Regions from separate parts of the Liberibacter crescens BT-1 genome, predicted to be linked through region 1. Evidence: predicted binding sites of a transcription regulator. Region 1 holds the regulator's gene; the other holds the start of a gene.

Region 1 (6,306 bases):
TTGCCTAAGCTCCAAATCCCATCCATCTATAGTTTGACCGGGCCGAGCATATATAAGATCAAAAGACATACGCGGAAAAACTTCACGCGCTAATTTAATAGCTTTTAGAGAATCAGCAACACTATGTGTACGACCAAGAAATTGTAATGCTTCATCTTCAAGGGCTTGGACCCCAAGTGAGACACGATTAACTCCTGCCGCTCTATATTCATGAAAACGCTCTAATTCTACACTGGATGGGTTCGCCTCTATGGTAATTTCAATATCTAAATTAGGCACATGCCAACATCTTGCAATGCCTTCAAGAATAGACCCGATACTCTTCGGCTCCATAAGAGAAGGAGTACCTCCGCCAAAAAAAATGCTGGTAATTGTTCTAGGACCACTTAATTGTCGCATCCGAGTCATTTCAAGAAGAAAAGCTTGAACAAAACGCTCCTGATCAACTAACTTAGTTCTTACATGGCTATTAAAATCGCAATAAGGACACTTTGAAACACAAAAAGGCCAATGAACGTAAATACTTAAATTAGAACGTTCTAAATTCAAAGGGAAAAGAGAAAAGTTTTTTTCATTCATTTCATGTCACAAACAATTTTCAATAAAAAGCTTGAACGCCCGAGCTCTATGTGAAAGCGGTTCCTCACGTTGACCTACTATAAAGGCATTTTTTTCTTCCAATGTCATTTCACCAAAAGTACGACTATGCCCTTTTGGTTGAAAAATAGGATCATATCCAAAACCATTTTCTCCACGTGGAGGCCATACAATTGTTCCCTTTACTATTCCAGAAAAAATTTCTACATGACCATCTGGCCAAGCGATACATAAAACCGAAACAAACTGTGCAGAGCGAGAATAAAAATCGTTAGCACCTTTATGAAAAAGGTCCCTTTCTATCTTTTCCATGGCCATAGAAAAATTGCGAATTCCATTAAGAGTTTCAGCCCACCTAGCACTATATACTCCTGGATTTCCATCAAGAGCATCCACAACAAGACCAGAATCATCAGAAAGAGCTGGAATTTTCAAAGCTTTAGCAGCTGATAATGCCTTTATAACAGAATTTTCCTCAAAAGTTGTCCCTGTTTCTTCTGGTATTATCAAATTTAGTTCTGCAGAAGATTTAATCAAAAACCCTAATGGACTTAAAAGATTATAAATTTCGTTAATCTTATCCTTGTTATGACTAGCAACAATAATAGCTTTTCCATCAAGCTTACGCATTAGAATCACTTAAAGATATCACCTGTTTCTGAAGAGAAACAAGATGAGAAATTCCAGTCTCTGCTAAAAGCATCATATCAGAAAATTCTTCCTGAGAGAATGCATTTCTTTCAGCTGTTGCTTGAATTTCAACTATTTTACCAGAACCAGTGATAACAAAATTAGCGTCTGTTTCAGCTTTAGAATCTTCTGAATAATCAAGATCTATCATTATCTGGTTGGAAAATACACCGCAAGAAACAGCAGCGACATGATCTTTTAGAACATGCGATACCTTAACCATACCACGAGCTTCCATCCATTTCAGACAATCGTGCAAAGCAACCCATGCTCCTGTTATTGCTGCCGTACGGGTACCACCATCTGCTTGTATGACATCACAATCCACGACAATCTGTCGTTCACCTAACATCTCAAGATTAACAATAGCGCGTAATGAGCGACCGATAAGACGCTGAATTTCTTGAGTACGTCCTCCTTGCTTACCGCTGACAGATTCACGCCTCATACGTTCTTCTGTTGCACGAGGTAACATCCCATACTCAGCAGTTATCCAACCTCGACCACCATGACGCAACCAAGGGGGGACTTTTTCTTCAAGTGAAGCAGTGATCAATACATGAGTTTGACCAAATTTGATTAAACAAGAACCTTCAGCATGTTTGGAATACTGACGAATAAAAGACACTTCACGCATTTGATCTTTTCTTCTACCTGATAAACGCATAATTTACTCCTCAGTAAAGTCTTGAATATTTGTAACTGTTTTCAAGAGAAAAAAGCAAGAAGTAAAGAGATGCTTTTAAAAATTTCATGCTAAATGAATGAAGTCTTGCTATTTATTTTATAAATGATTACCATATTGCTGCTTCAATTCCAAGAAAGATATTCGTATGGACGACAAAGAAACATCAAACTATGAAATGTTTTCTTCATTAGACGATCGTGATCGAGAAGTTTTTCGTCGAATAGTTGAAAGTTATTTGGAAACAGGTGAACCTTTAGGATCACGTAACCTATCACGACTATTATCTGTATCGCTCTCACCAGCCTCTGTACGTGATATCATGAGTGATCTGGAGCTATTTGGATTAATATATTCACCACATGTTAGTGCTGGTCGCTTACCAACACAACTTGGCTTACGTTTCTTTTTAGATACATTCATGCAAACACGAGAATTATCAGAAGAAGATCAGCTTGAGGTAGAGAATCAGATCGGCAATAGCGAATCTAATAAATCTCTGGAAGAAGTTATGAGTAAAGCAAGCAAAGTACTTTCAGGTATTTCACGTGGTGCTGGCTTGGTTTTCACTACAAAACGCGATTTAGTTCTTAAACATATAGAATTTATCCGACTTGATTCCACAAAAGCATTGGCAGTGATTGTAGGAGAAAGTGATCAAATAGAAAATCGTATTATTAATCTTCCTACTGGAATTACTTCGTCACAACTTATTGAAGCTGCAAATTTTCTCAATGCACAAATAGTTGGACAAACCTTTTCAGCTTTCAGATTTAAATTGGAAAAATTAAAAGATGAAGTACGACGCGAACTTGATACGCTCTCTCATGACTTAGTAGAACGCGGACTTGCTGTTTGGTCAGGAGCACAAAAAGATGAAGGTAAACCATCAAGTTTAATTATACGAGGTCGAGCGAACCTGTTAGAAGGAATTGAACCAACAGATCTAGAGCGATTACGACTTTTATTTGATGATCTAGAGAAAAAAGAGGTTCTCATAGAAATGCTTCATCTGACTGAAAGCAGTCCAGGGGTACGCATTTTCATTGGTTCAGAAAACAAACTTTTTTCATTATCTGGTTCCTCTCTCGTGATCGCCGGTTATTCTAACAAAAGAGATCAGATAATCGGAGCTGTTGGTGTTATTGGCCCAACACGACTTAACTACGCCCGTATTGTACCAATAGTAGATTATACTGCACAAATCATGTCACGCGCTGTACTTGATAAGAGCTAGCATAACTTATTTTTCATATATAAAGAATTGAATAAATATCATCATTTTAAACCAATCAATCTATGATTTTTAAATCAAAAATATGAATCTCTTTAAGATATTCTATAAATCTCTCAGAAATATGAGATATGAGTTGCTCGCCTTTTTCAGGCGTAGCAGTCGTAGCATTACCAACAACTCCCTGGGGATTTAAATCCGTCATCATCCAACCGAATGGATGTAAGCCGTAAGCACGTAGATATTTAAATTTTTCTAGAAGCTCTCCCTGCCTAGAAAAAAAATTTTGAGCCAGATCCATTTTGACTAGATGAGGTTTAAGCGCCAACATTAAACTGGTCTCCATCTCTCCTCCATGGATTCCAATTTCTCTCTCTTTAGATGAGATACCTTCATTATCTATATTTAAGCGTGTCCAACTTGTAGCTGCTGCCAGCATTGAAAATCGAACTCGTGCTTCTGTGATAACAATAGAAATAATTGCTGAGTTCCCTCCATGTGCATTTAAGATAACAAACTTACGTATCCCAAGGTTCCGAACTTGTTGAGCAATTCCTAGCCAACGCTCTATAGCTTCGACATAAGAAAAAGTTTTTGTGCCTTGAATATTCATATGTTCAATTGAATAACCAATCGACTCTACTGGCATAAAAGTAACCGGTAATTCAAAAGGTAGAATTATCTTAATCCTTTCTAATAAACCAGAGACAATAACATTATCCGTATTAAACGGTAAATGCGGACCATGTTGCTCATATGCACCAAGAGGCAGAACAACAATCCAATTGGCTCTCTCAACAGGATTCAAATCTATAGGATTATCCTCAAAGTTAATAGATGGGTGCATTATTTAAACCAAAACATTCATGAAAAATTCTATCTATTTAATAATACCTTTTGCAGAAATTTTCATTTTAAATATTTAGAATTTTTATTTCTTCAATCCTATCCCTTTACTCTTCAAAAATTTATTGCGTAAATATTAGTATTTACAATCTAAATTATCACTTAAAGGAAAGGAACCTGGATATGCGTCTGGGTGGACGGCTTGCAGCTGCTATTGAAATACTAGAAAATATAAAAAATCACAATCGACCTATCAAAAATACTTTGAAAGACTGGGGTATTTCTCATCGTTTTGCAGGAAGCAGCGACCGTGCTGTTATTAGCAATATTGTCTATGACAGCTTAAGAAAACGCCTTTCAAGTTGTTATCTTATGAATGATGACAGCTCTCAAGCATTAGTGTATGGCATTATATTTCGTGAATGGGGAATTAATCCTCAAGAACTTATCCATAAACTTTCCAGTGATCATTTTGCACCACCATTGCCAACACAGTCTATGCTGTCAGCTTTTAATTCACATCAATTAAAAAATGCACCTGATCACATTCAAGCAGACATTCCAGAATGGATAAAATCTTCAATTCAATTGAATTTTGGATCTAGTTGGCTCAAAGAAGCAACTGAATTAGCACAACGTCCACCTTTAGATTTGCGGACAAATATACTAAAAATTACTCGTGAAAAACTTCACAAAACTCTTGAACATTTTAAAATAGGCTATTCAACCATATCTCAATTTGGACTACGCATACCTGCAACTCAAAAAGAATCGTATTTGCCTAAGATTACAACTGAGATCTCTTTTCATAAAGGTTGGTTTGAAATTCAGGATGAGGGCTCACAAATAGCTTCACAACTAACAGCATTTACAAAAGGAAGGCAAGTTCTGGATTTTTGTGCTGGCGGTGGAGGGAAAACCCTTGCATTATCTATGTTCATGAAGAATAAAGGCCAAATTCATGCATGGGATTCAGACAAAAGCCGAATAGCGCCTATTATCGAGCGAATAAAACGCGCGGGAATACACAATGTTCAGGTCCATAGCAGATTATCAACGCTTCTGCCTTTACAAGAACATTTCGACACCGTACTCATTGATGCTCCCTGCTCTGGAAGTGGAACATGGCGACGACATCCAGATATGAAATGGCGATTATCAGAACAAAGCCTTGAGAAAAGAATCCTTCAACAAGAAACAATCATTAACCAAGCCTCTAAATTTGTTAAAATCAATGGTCATTTAATTTATGTTACCTGTTCTATACTCCCTCAAGAAAATATTATACAAATTCAAAAATTTTTGAATACCCATCCTCAATTTCGTATTGTTCCAGCTATAAAAGATTGGCATTCATTATTCGATATCAAGGCACTGCAACCTCATTTTTTCAAAGACGGAGGATTAAATATGACTCCTGCATCCACGAATACAGATGGCTTCTTTTTTTGTAAGTTAAAACGTCATTATTAAGTAATTTAAAATGTGATTATTTCCTATTTATGACACCAGAAATCAAGTAAAAAATATTATATCTCCTTATGAAAGAATTTTAATTTATTTTTAATAACCTAAGGTTGTTTATTAATAAAGCATGTTTTATGATGTCAAAAATGGACGAGTAATAAAATAAGGACATTTATATGCAGAAATCTTTTATGAGGGTATTTTTTATAGTTTTCATAGTAAGTTGTGGACTTTTTATAGGAAAAGAAAATATGCCAGATCAGTGGTATATATCATTGAATAAAGCACCTTTTAATCCACCAAATTGGGTTTTTGGTCCAATTTGGACTGTACTTTATATTCTTATTGCCATTGCAGGAATAAGAACATATGAAAAAAGTGGGCTTTCTCTTTCTTTTGGGCTGTGGATTTTACAGATGGTTCTCAATTTTACATGGTCGCCAATCTTTTTTGGTATGCATAATCCAAAGATGGCTTTATCTATTATTTTAATAACTTTTTTGGTTATTTTACTATATATAGTATACCAATGGACGCGTGATCGAATTTCTTCTATACTATTTATTCCTTATATAGCATGGATAAGTCTTGCTTCTGTTCTTAACATGTACATAGTACTATTAAATTAAATCCATAAGCTTTTCAAACATGTACACGAAAAAATTGCTTTACCTTAGGAAAATCGAAAAGGAGTTTATAATTACCACCTTTATAAAAAATCAATTTTAAAGTCTTCTTGCAAGACTTCGTTTAATTTTACTATTGCATCACAATAATATTTAAGCGA
Region 2 (6,306 bases), 490 kb from region 1:
TCTATTGGTAGAAGATACAGGATATAATCTAACTTTCTTGAATGAGATCAAAAAAAGATAAAGCTATAAAGTGCAGACTTTAGGTGGTTTGTTTGCAAGAAAAACTTTGTGTTTACTGCAAATAATACCTTTTTGTGCTATTGAAAATATTTTCACCAGATTGAATTTTTTTGTGACATTTCAGATTTTTTCTTGCGCAGCTTTTCTTTTTTATCCTCTGATATTCCTGTATCCTTGAGTTTTGAATCATCAGAAGTTTCGGTATATTGTGAAGGAGGATCTGAAAGGTATTGTCGTTTTTGTGTATCGGAATTTTTTTGTAATATATCAGTTTTTTGATATTTATTTTTGGATAATAATTTCTTTTTACTATTAGGGGTAATAAGCTCTGGTCTCTCTACATATTTTATTCCTTTACTGTTAGGACCATGGTTAGATAGTGAAGCGATATGGGATATATCTTGTGCAAGTTGCTCTGTAGAATTTTTGCCGGTTCCGTAAGTAGGAGAGCTAGCGCAGCCTGATATGGAAAAGGCTGTACATTGTGTTATTAATATAAAAAATAATCCACCTCTTTTAAGGGGACGTACCGTCATCGAAAACTCCTTTATGCTATGGAAATCATTCACTTAAATCATTAACACCTAAAGCATGCTTGTTAAGGTTATTATATCGTATTCATTTATTGATAGCAACTAATGGTAAGATTCATTTTTAAAAGGCTATCATGCGATCTATTTTGTTGAGTGGTTTTCTGTTTTCAAGGAGGGTGCGGGATCTTTCTTCATCTTTGCGCATACATGTTACAAGGGCATTCAAATTGTCAAACTTTATTTCTGAGCGTAAAAAATCAAAAAATGATACAGCGCATATTTGTTGATAAATTTCCTGAGAGAAATCAAATACAAAAGTTTCAAGTAAAGGTACTCCATTCTTGATAACAGTAGGACGATAACCAAAACTTGCTACTCCTCCGTAGGAAATTCCTTCCTGCGTTCGGAAACGTACGGCATACACACCTTTCTTTAGATTTACAGAAGAATGTAGCTGCATATTTGCTGTAGGATATCCTAATTTTCTTCCTAGTTTTTGTCCATATATAACTTCTGATTCGACAGTGAATCGATAACCTAAAAGATTGGCAGCTTCATCTACCAAACCGTTTTCTAAAGCATTTCTAATATTACTGGAAGAGATCACTTTGGTATTATTATCAAAGAGTTTGTTAACGAGTGTAACCTCAAAGCCATATTGAAGGCCTTTTTCTTGTAAAAATTTTCCATTACCCTCACGCTCTTTACCAAATTGAAAATCTATCCCTATGACAATTTGTTTTGCTTTTAACCATTTAACCAATACATTTGTTACGAATTCTTCAGCAGAACAGGCGGCTAATTTTAAACTGAACTGGTATTCAATTAGGGCGGATAATCCCATGAATTTTAAAATTTTAACCTTAATAGATCTCGTGCTTAATTTAAAAATTTGGGAGTGAGGTTTTAGTATTGTGCGCGGATGTGGTTCGAATGTCAGGATAAGAGTTGGGCGGCCTTTCGCAATTTGCAAGACTTTTTTTATTATCAAACAATGTCCACGATGTAGTCCATCAAAATTGCCGATAGCAACTACTCCACCTTTTATACTTTCTGGTAAAGATTGATGTATATCAACACAATGAAAAATTTTCATAATTTGCCTTTTTTAAGTTAATTGAGGCATCCACCAGTGAGGGTATAGAGATTTCTTTTCAAAAAAAGCCTGCATTTTTTCTACATTAATTTTACCATTAATCGTATATTCATCCATATGAATACCATTGCTGATATAAAGGATATCCAATCCATTATCTAAAGCGCCTTTAACATCTGTTCCCATATTATCACCTATAGTCAGTACACGTTTTTTTTCAAATTCACCACATATAGCATGAGCTTGAAGAAGTGCTTGCTTATAGATAGGTTGATATGGTTTCCCTGCCATTTTTACAGTTCCCTGAAGTTCAGAGTAAATTGCAGCAAGCGCTCCAGCACACGCCACTGTTTTGTCAGATTTCTTGACAACTAGGTCAGGATTTGCGCAGACAAAAGTGAGTTTGCGTTCTGCAAAGTTAGTTAAAAGAGATCGATAATCTTCAGGTTTATCAGTATCATTATACATGTCAGAACAGATTACTATATCGGCATGATGCTCATCAACTAATTCTACATCGAGTCCTGAAAATAAACAGTAATCTTTTGGGGGGCCTAGAAAAAAAATTTTTTTAGGGCCATTATCAATTATTTTTCTTGTTACTTCACCAGAAGTAATGACACTATCCCAAGCACTGTGCGGTATTCCTTTATGATCTAAATCAAGAATAACACTTGAAACTGGACGTGGCGAATTCGTTAATAATATCACTGTACATCCAGAGAAACGAGCTTTTTCCAATGCAGTTATGGCCTGAGAGAAAGCTTGTGATCCATTGTGGATTACACCCCATACATCGCAAAGGATAACATCATAACGTTGTGAAATTTCACTGAGATTTAAAATTCTTTGAGGCATGGGTAAAATCCTGGTTAATTTAAAATTAAATTATTTCTTTAATCTCTCAATTAAATGACTATTGACTTTATTTAGGCACATTCTTAAATAAGCTTTGTTAGCACTTAACTAAGTAGAGTGCTAGAAGTTAAGTGGGTAGTTAAAGAAATGTTATCATTCAGACTATCATTTTATTAGGGATTAGAAAAAATGACAATTAAGAAATCATTGCGTCCATTGAAAGGACGTGTACTTTTGCGTCGAATTGAAAGTGAGCAGACGACAAAAGGTGGAATAATAATACCAGAGAGTGCAGCAGAAAAGCCTAGTGAAGGTGAAGTAATTGCAGTAGGTCCTGGAGTTGCTGATTCCTCAAACAAGATTGTCCCTCCTGATGTTAAGAAGGGTGATCGTGTTCTTTTTGGTAAGTGGTCTGGTACAGAAGTAAAGCTTGATGGAGAAGATTTTCTCATTATGCAAGAGTCGGATATAATGGGTGTAATAGAAAAATAAATATACTGGTGCAGTTTAATGTCGTTAACATCTCGAAATGCCTTTTTTAGGCTTTAGGTGTTTATTTTAAGATTATATATCTTTTGAAATCTAGGAGTTTTAATAAATGGCTGCTAAAGAAGTCAAGTTGGGTAGTGATGCGCGTGATAGTATAGCTCGCGGTATAGATAAGCTTGCAGAGGCTGTAAAGGCAACCCTCGGTCCAAGTGGTTGTTGTGTTGCTATAAAGAAAAGTTTTGGTGGTGTTCGTGTAACTAAGGATGGGGTTACCGTTGCTAAGGAAATCGAATTTGAAGACAAATTCGAAGATATGGGCGCTCAGATGGTGCGAGAAGTTGCTTCTAAAACCAATGATAACGCTGGTGATGGTACAACAACTGCTACTTGTCTTGCTCAGGCAATGGTTAGGGAAGGGCTTAAGGCTATTACTGCTGGAAGAAACCCTATGGATGTAAAGCGTGGTATAGACGCTGCTGTTCAGGAAGTTGTGGCGCATCTTAAAGATAGTGCTAAACAGGTGAGTACATTTGAAGAAATTTGTCAGGTTGCAACGATTTCTGCTAATGGCGATGGTCAGATCGGTAAAGATATAGCCATGGCAATGGAAAAAGTTGGTAAAAAGGGAGTCATCACTATTGATGAAGGAAAGACTGCTGAAACTGAAGTAAAGATTGTTGAAGGTATGCAGTTTGACAGAGGCTTTTTATCTCCTTATTTTGTGACTAATAGTGAAAAAATGGTTGCTGAATTTGACAACCCTTATATCCTTATACATGAGAAAAAAATTACAGGTCTACATTCTTTAGTTCCTTTGTTAGAGCAGGTTGTTCAATCTTCTCGCCCTCTTTTGATTATTGCTGAGGATATTGAAGGAGAAGCATTAACTGCTCTTATAATCAATAAATTGCGCATTGGATTGAGGATTGCTGCTTGTAAGGCTCCTGGGTTTGGTGAGCGACGTAAAGAAATGTTGCATGACATAGCTGTATTGACTGGTGCTACTTTTATATCTGAAGAAGTTGATATTAAGCTTGAAAAAGTTACCATAAATCACTTGGGTACTGCTAAGAAAGTCACTATGACCAAAGAAGAAACTGTCGTTGTAGACGGTGGTGGTGACAAATCTAAGGTTGCAGCTCGTATTGCTGAGATTGAAAGAGCTATCAGTGATACTAAATCTGATTACGATCGGGAGAAGTTACAAGAACGTCTTGCGAAGTTATCTGATGGTGTTGCTATGATCATGGTTGGTGATGCAACTGATGTAGCCTTGAAAGAGAAAAAAGATCGATTTGAGGATGCTCTGAATGCAACACGTGCTGCTGTTCAGGAAGGTGTTGTTTCCGGTGGTGGAACAGCTTTGCTTCGTGCTGCTCAGAAGATTTCTGTAAAAGGTAGTAATGATGATCAAAATACGGGTATAGATATTGTTCGCAAAGCTATTTCTGCTCCTTGTAAGCAGATCATTAAAAATACTGGCGAAGAGCCAGCATTGATTGTAAGTAAAATTCTTGAGAATAAATCTCAGACTTTTGGTTATGATGCACAAAAAGCAATATATGGCGACATGCATGCAATGGGAATATTAGATCCTGTTAAAGTTGTAAGGTGTGCGTTGCAGGATTCTTCTTCTATTGTGGGGATGTTTCTAATGACAGAAGCTGCTGTTGCTGAACTTCCTAAGAAAGAAGCTCCAGCTATGCCTCCTGGTATGGGCGGTGGTATGGACATGATGTAAAAGTCACGTTTTAATATCATTAAAGAATTAATAAGGGTACCTTTTAGGTGCCCTTATTTTGTTACAGTCTTTAAAATTGTAGAGTTTTTCATAAAATGTATCTTATAGACCTGAGAAGGTTACTTCTCTAGTATTTTCTAATTTTTATAAGATAGCTTGAGTGTTTTTGTATGTACAATGGTAGGCGATGAGAGAATTGAACTCCCGACATCCTCGGTGTAAACGAGGCGCTCTACCTCTGAGCTAATCGCCCTCATAGGAACCATGAAGTTATTACTAACATAATCAGAAATAAAAAAATCGCAAGACAATTTATTTGTTTTTTATATTTTAAACAATTGATATAATTTAATTTTTGGTTTAGGTCTTCGATATCAAAATGAATCAAAGGTAATTTGATGATAAGAAATAAAAGATAAAAGGTCCTTGATAAAATAGTAACTAAATCCTTGTTATAGTTTCAGGGAGGTGTTAAAATTTATAGGATTTTGTTGGGATGTTTTTTGGTAAATTGAATTCATCTGTTGCATTTTGTTGCTTATATGATTATTTAAGAGCTTTGTAGATTTTTATGAAGTTTTTCTTTCATGTTTTGATGGAATCTGATATTTTGCGGGTGTAGCTCAGTTGGTTAGAGCGCCGGCCTGTCACGCCGGAGGTCACGGGTTCGAGCCCCGTCACTCGCGCCAAGTTAGAGGGAGTTTTGGCTTTTTATATAATTTCATGAAAGTTTCTCTTTTTATGGGTTATTTTTTTCTTATATAAATTATAGCCTATATATAATAAAAAGAGTATATTAAGATGGCTGATGTTCTTATTTTTTATTTTCCTATTGTAGTTTTTTTTTCTATTGTGTTGATCATAGCTTGTTGTCTTATGGTTGCGCCTTTTATTGTTGCGTTCAAGTCTCCTGATCCAGAAAAATTATCGACATATGAATGTGGTTTTAATCCTTTTGATGATTCTCGGATGAAGTTTGATATTAGATTTTATCTGGTTTCTATACTTTTTATTATTTTTGATTTAGAAATTGCTCTCTTATTCCCATGGGTTGTTGCTTTTAGGAAAATTGGTTGGCTTGGTTTTTTGTCAATGGTATTTTTTTTAGGGGTGTTGGCTGTAGGATTTGTATATGAATGGAAAAAGGGAGCATTAGAATGGGAATAATGCAGTCTAATTCTCAAATATTTGCGGGACAAGGGGGATTGCCTGACAATTCAGAAATCAATTTAAAGGATTCTATTTTTCAGGATTTTGGCAGCGAATTGAATAACAAGGGGTTTTTGGTAACTTCTTCTGAGCAATTAATAACCTGGGCCCGTACAGGGTCTTTGATGTGGATGACTTTTGGTTTGGCATGTTGCGCAGTTGAGATGATGCAGGCTTCTATGCCTCGGTATGATCTTGAGCGTTTTGGTTTTGCTCCGCGTGCTTCGCCTCGTCAATCGGATGTTATGATTGTTGCTGGGACACTTACTAATAAAATGGCCCCAGCACTTCGCAAAGTTTATGATCAAATGCCTGAGCCT

The links. Region 1 encodes HrcA, which represses chaperone genes, less so after heat shock. Its sites were predicted from a motif close to GTTAGCACTCNCNNNNNGNGAGTGCTAAC; they were not measured.
Region 2: the regulator HrcA is predicted to act here: its motif matches at 2,644-2,672, upstream of B488_RS01265 (co-chaperone GroES).

Annotation. Positions count from the first base shown of each region.
Region 1 covers NC_019907.1:1,303,992-1,310,297, forward strand. The annotation lists gene hemW (radical SAM family heme chaperone HemW) at 1-579, opposite strand, end outside; gene rdgB (RdgB/HAM1 family non-canonical purine NTP pyrophosphatase) at 586-1,227, opposite strand; gene rph (ribonuclease PH) at 1,220-1,954, opposite strand; gene hrcA (heat-inducible transcriptional repressor HrcA) at 2,121-3,209, shown strand; gene B488_RS05825 (creatininase family protein) at 3,265-4,056, opposite strand; gene B488_RS05830 (RsmB/NOP family class I SAM-dependent RNA methyltransferase) at 4,236-5,525, shown strand; gene B488_RS05835 (TspO/MBR family protein) at 5,696-6,148, shown strand.
Region 2 covers NC_019907.1:287,187-293,492, forward strand. The annotation lists gene B488_RS01250 (hypothetical protein) at 153-596, opposite strand; gene B488_RS01255 (bifunctional riboflavin kinase/FAD synthetase) at 715-1,689, opposite strand; gene B488_RS01260 (TIGR01459 family HAD-type hydrolase) at 1,702-2,547, opposite strand; gene B488_RS01265 (co-chaperone GroES) at 2,737-3,039, shown strand; gene groL (chaperonin GroEL) at 3,146-4,777, shown strand; tRNA gene B488_RS01275 (tRNA-Val) at 4,956-5,030, opposite strand; tRNA gene B488_RS01280 (tRNA-Asp) at 5,390-5,466, shown strand; gene B488_RS01285 (NADH-quinone oxidoreductase subunit A) at 5,579-5,944, shown strand; gene B488_RS01290 (NuoB/complex I 20 kDa subunit family protein) at 5,935-6,306, shown strand, end outside.